Regions from separate parts of the Caballeronia sp. INML2 genome, predicted to be linked through region 1. Evidence: riboswitches for the same ligand, from Rfam matches in the RefSeq annotation. Region 1 holds a riboswitch; each other region holds the start of a gene.
The links. A riboswitch is a leader RNA that binds a small molecule or an ion and turns the genes downstream of it on or off. The one in region 1 is predicted to bind cobalamin.

Region 1 (3,726 bases):
AGACGTCATAGCGCGCCGAAAGATTCACGATGCCGTAACCCGCGAGCGTCGAATCGTAATCGTGGCGCTCTCCGCTCATGATCCACTCGCCGCCGACGCGCCAGCGCGCGATCGTGCGATGCACCGTGAGCGTCGCGAAATGCCGCGCGCGCCGCGTCAGATCCTCGTGATTCGTCTCGTCGACGGGATTCTGGAACGTGACGCCCGCGCGCACGTCGGTTGCGCCGACATGTCCCGCCCACGATCCCTCGATGCCCTGCACTTTCGCGCGCCCGACGTTCTGCGCGACATAGTAGAACCCGCCGTCGGAAACATAGTCGATCAGATTCGAATAGCGCGTCTGGAACAGCGTCACGCGCATCACGCCGAGCGCATTCGATGCGTACTGCAACGCCGCCTCGACCGAATGGCTGCGCTCCGGCTGGATCGACGGATTGCCGCTGAACGGATAGTAGAGGTCGTCGAAGCTCGGCGCGCGAAACGAAGCCGCATAGCTCGCGCTCGCCTTCCAGTGCGCATCGAAGTGATATGCGTAGCCCAGATAGTAGCTGTTCGCGCCGCCGAAATCGGAATACTGATCGTGCCGCAGATTCGCCTGCAAATCGTTCGCGCCGATGTGCCCCACGTAGCCCGCGAACACCGAATTCACGTGACGATCGGGCGCCGTGAACTGGTCGGAATCGAGCGTCTGATCGAGATGCTCGTAACCGGACAACAGCGTGTGCGCATCGGTGATCCTGAAATCGTTCTGCCACGTGTATTGCCGATTCTCCGAGTCGAAGCGGCTCGTATAGACGCCGTTCTGCTCGATATTCGCGCGATCCTGCCCCTGCGCGACCGTGAAGTGCGTGGTCCAGTTGTCGGTGATCCTGCCATTCGCGAACACCGACGCCGAACGCACGCGATCGTGCGCTTCGTTGATGTCGGATGGCTGGCCGTAGGCATCGTCGAAACTGTCGATGCCGTTCGATTGCATGAAGCGCACGCCCGCATCCCACTTGTCGCTGAACCGGTGGCGCAGCGTCGCCGCGACGCTCTCGTTCAGATAGCCGTTCGCGTTAGGATTCGCGCCGGGCGCGATCGCCGGATCGATCGACGAGAATCCATCGGTCTTTTCGCGTGACACGTTCAGGCTGAAGGTCGTGCGGCCGTCCTTGTCGAGCGCGCCGTTCACGCCCGCCGATTGACGCTGCGTGTGATAGCTGCCGTACTCGGCCTCGAAAGCGAAGCGCGGCGGATGCGGCTCGCCTTCCCTGGTGAAGATCTGCACGACCCCGCCAATCGCATTCGAGCCGTACAACGCCGATACATTGCCGTTCACGACCTCGACGCGCCCGATCTCATCGAGCATCAATTGCGATAGCTGCGCCGCGCCGAGCGACACCGATTCGACGCGCACGCCATCGATCAGAACGAGCGATTGCGACGACGCCGCGCCGCGTATGTAGACGCCCGAATTCGCGCCCGGTCCGCCGTTGCGCGTGACCTGCACGCCGGGCGCGAGCGCGACGAGGCCGAGCGCATCGTCGGCGTTGGCATCGGCGATGTCCTGTTCATCGAACGCCGATGTCTGCGGGATCGATTCGGCGAGCGGCTGCGGCGCGCGCGTCGCGGTGACGACGACTGGGGCAAGCGTTTGCGAGGCGCCGTCGGCGGCGTGCGCCGCGCCGGGGAGCGCCGAGCCGAAGACCGCTGCAACGAGCGCGACATGACGAGTGGGGCCGTTCTTGAGCGCGGCCTGTGGCAATACCATGAGTGAAGTTCCGTTTCGCATGAGCGCGACCCCGCTCCCCGCGAGGACGATGCGCGACGAACGCACTTGCGCATTGAGCGCCGATGCGTCGAACTCTGGCCGGTATCCGGGCTGACGACGGATCGTCTCGCCTTCCCGCGCATCGTGCGCAGTGGCGTCGACACGTTTCTTGCAGTGGATTCGAATAACAAACCCGGTGTGATGAAAATCCACACGTTTGCGCTGCAAAAACGCGCATGAGACGACTTGCAACTTGCGTTGCGGTCGCTTACCGTTGCGGGGGCAGCACAGGTTGGCTCATCCCGGGTGGGTCCCGGTCGGACTTCGGAGACTTCGCTCCCTGTTTCCCGTTTGACTGCATCCGCGAGATCCGCGAATGCGAGCACCAAAAAGTGCGGCAAGTGTAGGAGCGCGGGTTGGGGCCGTCAAGAAAACGGCACGGACAGAGTAGCGCGGCACATGACGAATCGAACGAGAATCGGCCGGCCTGTCCCCACGAGCGATGACCAGCGCTCGCCTTTTCTGCACACGAATGCATGGCGACATGCGCTTGATTCGAAGGATTAAGCGCGAGATCGCATGCTGTTACGTCTCGAAACGAGACAATTATCGGAAGCTCCGTTGAACCGCGCTAAAATGCGAGGTCTTTAGAGGACGCAGCACATGCTCAACGAACTCGAATCACTGTCAGGAAATATCGGCCGGCTGATCCAGATCAGCGAGCGCCACAATCAGGCGCGTCAGGCGCTGCAAGAACAACTCGAACAACTGCGCGCCGACTATGCGAACGTGCAGGCCGAACTTGCGCAAGTGCGTGAAGAGCGCGATACGCTGCAATCCGAACGCGACTCGCTCTCCGCGAAAATCGACGACGCGCAAGTACGCCTCAACGCCATTCTCGAAAAGCTGCCCCGCGCGAAGTCCGCGCAACATGCCGAATCCGACAATCAACTCGATCTCCTCGACGCCGATTCCCGGGAAGCACAGGAAGCGGAATTGCACGGCGAGCATCATCAAGGAGAGAAGGCATGACGACCACGCAGATCGAAGTATCCATTCTCGGGCAGCCGTATCGCCTCGCGTGCTCGCCGGAAACGGAAGGCGCATTGCGCGAAGCCGTCGCGCGCGTCGATGCCGAGATGAACAAGGTGCGTAATGCGAGCAGCGTGCGCGGCACGGATCGCATCGCGGTGATGGCAGCGCTTTCGCTGGCGTCGGAATTGCTTAAGCTGCAGGACAGCGTGCGTCACGGCGAGGCCTTCCCCGCCGAGGAAATCCGCCGCACGATGCATTCGATGAACGAACAACTGGGCGCGGTCATTGCGCAGTATGAAGCGCAGTGAGACGTCTGCGCGCTGAGTCAATCAGCACGCAATATCAATCGAAAAAAGAAACTGCCGATTTGCTCCCGAGAGGCTGCATAAGGCAAACGATTGGTGTAGAGTGACGGTTCCCTGCCTGGTTCGCCAAGGTCATATATTCCTTGAACCAATGCTACATTGGCACGGTTGCGGAACCTTGCAGCACGGGCGCGCGCGTCGCTAGTCCGATGTACCCGAAGTGTTGCTTACCGCGACCAATCTTGAACCCAGGTTCAGGATGCCGGCCTAGCGGCCGTGGCGGGGACCCATTCAAGAAACGGCATCGGTTTTTCCGATGCCGTTTTCATTTGCATCGACGATTTCCGCATAGCGAACCATCATGCGCTACTGGCTGATGAAGTCCGAACCGGACGAAGCGAGCATCGATCACCTCGCGCACGCGCCGAATAAAACCTTGCCGTGGACGGGCGTGCGCAACTATCAGGCGCGCAACTTCATGCGCGATCAGATGCAGCTCGGCGACGGTGTGCTTTTCTATCATTCGAGTTGTCCGGAGCCTGGCATCGCGGGCATCGCGAAAGTGTGCTCGACGGCGTATCCCGATCCCACTCAGTTCGATCCGAAGAGCGATTACTACGATCCCAAGTCCAC
Region 2 (3,726 bases), on a different contig from region 1:
CGAGCACGACCATCTGATAATCGCCGCTTTCGATCATGCGCCGCGCCTCGTTCCAGCCTTTGCGCGCAGTGGCCATGTCGGCCTCGCGGTTCTGCGTGTTCCAGGTATAGCCGTCGCCCATCGTGACGAAATCGCAATGCGCGATCGCGCCGAGGAAATCGCGCTCGGACGTATGCAGCGCGCCCTTGATGAACTGCACGACGCCGAGCTTCATCCCATGACCGAGCACGCGCACGGCCATGCCGAACGCCGCCGTGGTCTTGCCCTTGCCGTTGCCGGTATTCACGATCAGCAGGCCTTTTTCATGATCGGCGGCGGCCTGCTTTTTCTCGTGACCTTCCTTGCGACGCTGGGTCATGCGCAGATGCGATTCGGTATCGGTTTTCACATCGACTCCATTCGAATGGGGTTGCAGCGGGTCTTTGCATGACGAAAGACGGCCGTATCGTACATCAGCAGCGGCCGCGTTTTCGGCTTAATTCTGCGCTAACAGACGGTGGGCATCATGCAGTCACGCAATCACCGACTTCAGGAGCAAGGAAATGGACGCGCTCTATCTCTATCTGGAACTCGTGGCGCTGGCCGTTCTCGTCTGGCTTTGCCGCGATAAGTTCAAGCCACCCGTTGCAAAGCCGCTCGCCGAAACGGCGCGCCCGCGCACCACGGCCAAACCGGTGTTCATGTTCCGTTCGCATCGGGTTCATGCGCCATTGCGACCGCGACAGTTACGCCGCAACCGATCGTCTTTGGCACGATGAGCGTGTGCGCGTTGCCTGCAAGCAGCGCGCATGGCTCGCATACGCCATCGACGTTCATATGTTTCGCCGCGTGATGTGACATCGCCGTGCGAGGCGTGCGCGCGATCTCATCGGCGGTATAAAAGCGCAGCGGCAGGCCATGACGTGCGCAGAAAGCGAGCAAGCCCGCTTCGTTTCGCTTCGCATCGATGCTCGCGACGATCGCGATGTCGCCGAATTCGAGCGTGCCCAGCGCGACGCGCACCGCATGTTCGATCGCATCGGCGCTCGTGTCGCGCCTGCAGCCGATGCCGACGGCGAGCCGCATGATTGCAGGCACATTCATGCGAACGATCGAAGATTTCATGGTGAATGACGAGAGTGCGCTGCGTGGGCCGACATTATGACACCGCGCGAGCGGCGTCATTTCTTGACGCTCGCGCGCGCCGGGCCTAGACTTTCACGCAGTTTTGGTGCTCGCGCGCGGATTCTCTCGTGCGCAGTTAAACGGGAAGCAGGACACGTTCCTTTCGACCGATCGAGCGGACGTCAACCTGCGCTGCCCCCGCAACGGTAAGCGATTCCCCGCGCGCGCGATGTTTTCATCGCACGATCGGGAAGCCGGCTTCGAGGCCACTGCGCGTAGTAACGCGCGGGAAGGCGAAGCGGCGCGGTCGTCAGCCCGGATACCGGCCAGACTTTCACGGAGGATCGCTGTCGCGGGGATGCGGCGCGGCCCATGTTCATTCAAGCGTGTGCTTTCCTTTTTCATGCCGCAGCGTTGCCACGCATCGCGCGACACGAAGCGCACGCATACGAAGCCACGGAGCTACGATGCAAACCCGCAAGATCCCCGTCACGGTCGTGACCGGCTTTCTCGGCAGCGGCAAGACCACACTGATGCGCCATATCCTGTCCAACGCGAAAGGAAAGCGCATCGCGGTCATCGTCAACGAGTTCGGCGAGCTCGGCATCGACGGGGAAATCCTGAAGGGTTGCGGCATCGGCTGCGACGACGAAGCCGGCTCAAAAGACCGCAATCTGTATGAACTCGCAAATGGTTGCCTGTGCTGCACCGTGCAGGAAGAGTTCTATCCGGTGATGGAGCAGCTCGTCGAGCGGCGCGATGGCATCGATCACGTGCTGATCGAAACATCGGGTCTTGCGTTGCCGAAGCCGCTCGTGCAGGCGTTCAACTGGCCGTCGATCAAGAACGCGTTCACGGTCGATGCGGTCGTCACCGTGGTCGATGGCCCCGCTGCCGCAAGCGGCCAGTTCGCGTCGAACCCCGTCGCCGTCGATGCGCAGCGCAAGGCCGATCCGAATCTCGATCACGAATCGCCGTTGCATGAGTTGTTCGAAGATCAGCTTTCGTCGGCGGATCTCGTCATCGTGAACAAGACCGACCTCATGGACGAGGCAGCGCTGCACAAAGTCGAAGCGCTCGTGCGCCCCGAGATCCCGCCCGAAGTGAAGATCGTGCCCGCGCAAATGGGCAGGCTCGACGTGCATACGCTGCTCGGCCTCGGAGCTGCATCGGAAGAAACGATCCATCTGCGGCACGATCATCACGGCTCGCCCGACGAAGAAGGCCATGCCGATCATCATCATGACGCGTTCGATTCGGTCGTCGTTCATGGCAGGGTCGAATCCCGCGAGCAGGCCATCGCGGCGTTGCACACGCTCGTCGAGCATCACACGATCTATCGCGTGAAGGGTTTCGCGGCATTGCCGGGCGCGGCGATGCGGCTCGTCGTGCAGGGCGTAGGACGTCGTTTCGACAGCTATTTCGATCGCCGGTGGCAAGCCGATGAAGCGAAGACGCAAAGCCGCTTCGTGCTGATCGGCGAAGACCTCGATCGCGACGCGCTGCAACGTGCCTTCGACGCGGCGCTCGCAAGCGCCTCCGTGCAGGCGTAACAGCGATGCATCTGCTTCGCACGACACCGGGAGGCTTCGTCGACGATGCGCAAGGCGTCATGCGCATCGAGCAGACACGTGCGCCGATCGTGGTGCTCAGTTCCGCCGACACGACGCTTGCGTTGCTCGCGAGCGTCTTTCCGCGACTCGAAGCGGGCTTTCCCGACGTGCGGCTCGCGAATCAATCGTTTTTACGCCAGCCGGCATCGGTCGATTTCTATGTCGACGACGTGTTGCGTCACGCGAGGGTCGTGATCGTCGATCACCTCGGCGGCGAATCGTATTGGCCCTATGGCATCGAGCGGCTCGTCGCGCTCGCGAAGCAAGAGCAACAGATGCTCGCTATGTTTTCAGGCGATCTCACGGAGGATCCGAATCTCATCGGCAAGAGCACGGCGGATGCGGAGTTTTGCCGCGAGCTGTCGCGCTATCTACGCGAAGGCGGCGCGCGCAATGCGGAAGAATTCCTGCGCTCGATTGCGCATCGCGCGTTCGGTTTCGGGCGCGAACCGCAACCGCCGAGGCCGCTGCCCGCGGTCGCGATCTATCATCCCGAACGCGATACCGCCGCCATCGAAGACTGGCAGGCACGATGGACAGAAGGCGCACCCGTCGCCGCGATCCTGTTCTATCGCGCGCACTTGCAGTCGGGCAATACCGCCGTGTTCGATGCGCTCATCGAAGCGCTCGAGAAAGAAGGCATGAATCCGCTGCCGATCGCAATTTCATCGCTGAAGGAAAGCGTGAGCCGCGAAGTCGTCGAACGTTTATGCGCGGAGCATCGCGCATCGCTCGTGTTGAATACGACGGCCTTCGCCGCGAGCGTGATCGGGCAAGACGAAACGTTCGAAGTCGCGGGCGATGCGCCTGTGCTCCAGGTCATCCTGAGCGGCGGCAATCGCGACGACTGGCAAAAGGACAATCACGGCCTGAACTCGCGCGACGTCGCGATGCATGTGGCGCTGCCCGAAGTCGATGGCCGCATCATCACGCGCGCGATCAGTTTCAAGGGACTCGCTTATTACTGCAAGCATACGCAGGTGGACGTGGTGCGCTATCAGGCCGATGC
Region 3 (3,726 bases), on a different contig from region 1:
ATAGACGAGCGGCAGCCGCGTCTGCGTATCGTCGAGATGCGATTCGATGATGCCGAACGCATTGCCCTTCTTGCCCTTCGCGACGAAATAAGCGACTACGGGAGCTGACTTGAGCAAGCGCAGCGCCTTCAGCGTGATCAGCTCGGGATCGCCCGGGCCGACGCCCAATCCAAAGAGATGCCCGCGCATCATTCGGCCTCCGAAGCAAGTGCGTTCGCCGCCGCTGCCGCCATCGCGCTGCCGCCGCGGCGGCCGAGCAGGGCGACGAAGGGCACGCCGCGGCTATCGGCGGCGAGCATCGCCTTGGATTCCGCCGCGCCGATGAAACCGACCGGAAAGCCCAGGATGAGCGCGGGTTTCGGTGCGCCGGCATCGAGCATGTCGAGCAGATGAAAGAGCGCGGTGGGCGCATTGCCGATCGCCACGATCGCGCCTTCGAGATGCGGCCGCCACAACTCGAGCGCGGCGGCCGAGCGCGTGTTGTTCATCGCGCGGGCGCGTTCGGGAACCGATGGATCGCTCAACGTGCAGACGACACGGTTATCGGCGGGAAGCCGCGCGCGCGTGATGCCTTCGGCGACCATGCGCGCATCGCACAGGATCGGCGCGCCGGTTGCGAGCGCGCGTCGGCCGGCGATGCCCGCACCGCAAGAGAAGCGCAGATCGCTCACGATATCGACCATGCCGCACGCATGGATCAGGCGCACCGCGAGCTTTTCAAGATCGGCGGGAATGGCGGCGAGGTCGGCTTCGGCGCGGATCGTCGCAAAGGACTGGCGATAAATCTCCGCTCCGTCGCGGATGTAGTCAGGCATCGGCATGGCTCCGGGCGAGCCGTCCGGCCGCCTCTTCGATGGTCAGATCGTGCGCAACGGTTCGTGCGCCGCGATGTAGGTCATAGCGCCCCGGCGCGACTGCATAGAGCGTCACCGGGACCGGATGCGCCGCCGCGCACGAACGCTCGCAGCCGCTCAGATGCACTTCGCCTTCATCCGAAGGCAGAAGCGAAGCGAGGCGATGCGCGTCCGCTTTGGTGTCGGCGCGGCTTTTCGCGCAGCCTTCGGAGCCCGCGCACGCGATGAGGCGCGCGAGCGGTTCGCGCGGGTCGATCGCAAGGCCGAGCGCGTGAAGGCGCTGCAGTACGTCATGCGCGTCATGCGCAGCGATGCCGGGTATCAGCACGCTTTGCCACGGCGTCATCGTCAGGCGGCCTTCGGCTTGCGTGTCGGCGATATCGGCGAGGGCTTCGAGCGTGGTCGCGTCGAGGCGTCCGAGGGGTGTTTGCGCGCCTGCGTACCACGTCGCGCGAAACGGCTCCGCGTGGGCGCCGAGGCGCAGCGATGCATCGGCGGGTCCGCGTCGCCAGTTCTGAACGGCTGCATCGACATCGAATGCTTCGAGAAAGCGCGCGACGCCGATACGCGCGAGCAGATCGCGCATACGATGCTCTTCTGGCGTGGCCAGCGCGAGAAACCTGCGCAGCACGCCCGACACGAACGTCACCACATCGCTGCGATGAATCGCGCCGGACGGACGCTGCCGCATCGTGCCCGCGAAGCCGAACGCGAAGCGCGCGCCATCGTCGATTGCGCAAAGCCACAGGTCGTGTGGATGATCGAGCATCGCGAGGCGCTCGCCGGCATCGAGTTGCAGCGCGAACTTGGGCGAGAGCGCATGAAGCGATGCGTCGGCCTGCATCGCGTCGATGATCCGATCGGCGAGCGCGCGCGTGTCGTCGCTCGCGAGCGGACTGAGCATCACGTTGCGGATGTCGTCGGCGCCGGCCGTCGAGGGGCCGAGGCCCGCCTCGAGCGCAATGTCGATCAGCGCGGCGTGGGCGTCGTCGCGGATGCCGCGCAACTGCAGATTCGCGCGATTGGTCACCTCGATCACGCCGGAGCCGCATTCGCGCGCCGCCCGCGCAACGGCCCGCGCCGCGTGCGCGCTCGACACGCCGCCCGCCAGTCGCAGGCGCGCGAGGCCGCCGTCCCGCGCGGGCACGATGCGCATCAGGCCCGGGCACGCAAAAGCGCGCGGCGCGGTCGTGAGCGATGAGCGGTCGAATGAAGTCAAAAGCGTGACCCGTTGGGCTTCGCGCGTCATGAGCGAACCGGTACACCCCGCCCGGTCGGCGTCGCGCGAATGCGGTGAGTCGGCAGGTCTCTTGGCTGGCAGGTCTTCATTCGCGCCGGCCTTCCCGGTAGAAACCAGTGGCAGTGGAGCGCGGACTCGCTGCGTACAATTGCGGGGGCAGCCACAGTTTTCTGTGTTCCCTCTTAGGCCCTGGGTCTCTTCGACTCCGGGCACCGACGGACCTGTATTATGCCCGCTTTTATCGACCATCCAGGCGCTTCAGGGCCGCCGCCCGAAGCGCATTCCAAATCGCATGAAGGAGGCCGCGCATGTCGAACTGGCTGACCGTGGTAGGGATCGGCGAAGATGGCTGGCACGGCCTGTCCCGCGTCGCGCGCCGCGCGCTGCTCGACGCCCAGTCGATTCACGGCGGCGAGCGCCATCTCGCGTTGCTGCCGGCGCGCATTGCCGCGAGCCGTGTGCCGTGGCCTAAACCCTTTTCACTCGACGCCGTGCTCGCCGGACGCGGCGACGGCAAGACCCGCATATGCGTGCTCGCGAGCGGCGATCCGATGTGCTTTGGCGTCGGCGCGACGCTCGCGCGTGAAGTCGCCAACGGCGAAATGCGCGTCATTCCCGCGCCGTCGTCGCTGTCGTTCGCGGCGGCGCGTTTGCACTGGGCGCTGCAGGATGCCGTGTGCGTATCGCTTGTCGGGCGGCCGGTCGCGTCGCTGCTCGCGAGCCTGCATCGCGGCGTGCGTCTGCTCGTGCTGAGCGCCGACGGCGCGACGCCCGCCGCCGTGGCCGCGCTCCTGACCGCGCATGGCTTCGGCGCGAGCCGCATGACCGTCTTCGAGCATCTGGGCGGGGACGAGGAGCGCCGCATCGACGAACGTGCCGACGACTGGCGCGAGCCCCTCGTCGCCGCGCTCAATCTCGTCGCGATCGAATGCCGCACGCACGCCGGGCACGCGGGTCCGCCGCTCACGCCGGGCCTGCCCGACGACGCTTATCGTCACGACGGCCAGCTCACGAAGCGCGACGTGCGTGCCGTGACGCTCGCGCGCCTCGCGCCGCAACCGGGCGAACTCTTGTGGGATGTCGGCGCGGGTTGCGGCTCGATCGGTATCGAATGGATGCGCGCGCATGGCGCGTGCCGCGCGATTGCGATCGAAGCGAACGAAAGCCGGCAGCGTCTCATCGAGCACAACCGCGACGCGCTCGGCGTGCCCGCGCTGCAGCTCGTGAAGGGCGAGGCGCCCGACGCGCTCGACGGCCTGCCCGCGCCTGACGCCGTATTCATCGGCGGGGGATTGACGGTGCCGGGCGTGCTCGATGCGTGCTGGGCGCGCCTGCGTCAGGGCGGGCGGCTCGTCGCCAATGCAGTGACGCTGCAAAGCGAGGCGGCGCTCGTCGAATGGCGCGGGCGGCATGGCGGCGAGCTGACGCGCATCGGTGTCGCGCAGGCGGAGCCGCTCGGCAGCTTCGATACGTGGCGTCAGGCGCTGCCGATCACGCTGTTGCATGCGAGCAAGCCGTGACGAGTCATGCGTAAGGAAATGCCGGGAAACTCGAAGCGCGTGCTGCTGCTCGGCGGCACCGGCGACGCGCTCGCCATCGCGCGCGAACTGCCCGCCGCGCATGTCTACAGTC

Region 2: linked by a shared signal. The riboswitch ahead of cobW (cobalamin biosynthesis protein CobW) and the one ahead of NCT32_RS03105 (TonB-dependent receptor domain-containing protein) in region 1 are both predicted to bind cobalamin.
Region 3: linked by a shared signal. The riboswitch ahead of cobG (precorrin-3B synthase) and the one ahead of NCT32_RS03105 (TonB-dependent receptor domain-containing protein) in region 1 are both predicted to bind cobalamin.

Annotation. Positions count from the first base shown of each region.
Region 1 is NZ_JALQDH010000010.1:52,990-56,715, reverse strand. It holds gene NCT32_RS03105 (TonB-dependent receptor domain-containing protein) at 1-1,753, opposite strand, end outside; cobalamin riboswitch at 1,833-2,158, opposite strand; gene NCT32_RS03100 (hypothetical protein) at 2,417-2,785, shown strand; gene NCT32_RS03095 (cell division protein ZapA) at 2,782-3,096, shown strand; RNA gene ssrS (6S RNA) at 3,202-3,383, shown strand; gene NCT32_RS03085 (EVE domain-containing protein) at 3,455-3,726, shown strand, end outside.
Region 2 is NZ_JALQDH010000049.1:66,976-70,701, reverse strand. It holds gene cobO (cob(I)yrinic acid a,c-diamide adenosyltransferase) at 1-388, opposite strand, end outside; gene NCT32_RS18110 (cobalamin biosynthesis protein) at 679-1,083, opposite strand; cobalamin riboswitch at 1,192-1,450, shown strand; gene cobW (cobalamin biosynthesis protein CobW) at 1,572-2,657, shown strand; gene cobN (cobaltochelatase subunit CobN) at 2,663-3,726, shown strand, end outside.
Region 3 is NZ_JALQDH010000049.1:56,686-60,411, reverse strand. It holds gene NCT32_RS18080 (precorrin-2 C(20)-methyltransferase) at 1-192, opposite strand, end outside; gene NCT32_RS18075 (precorrin-8X methylmutase) at 189-815, opposite strand; gene cobG (precorrin-3B synthase) at 808-2,103, opposite strand; cobalamin riboswitch at 2,137-2,326, opposite strand; gene NCT32_RS18065 (bifunctional cobalt-precorrin-7 (C(5))-methyltransferase/cobalt-precorrin-6B (C(15))-methyltransferase) at 2,403-3,614, shown strand; gene NCT32_RS18060 (cobalt-precorrin-6A reductase) at 3,633-3,726, shown strand, end outside.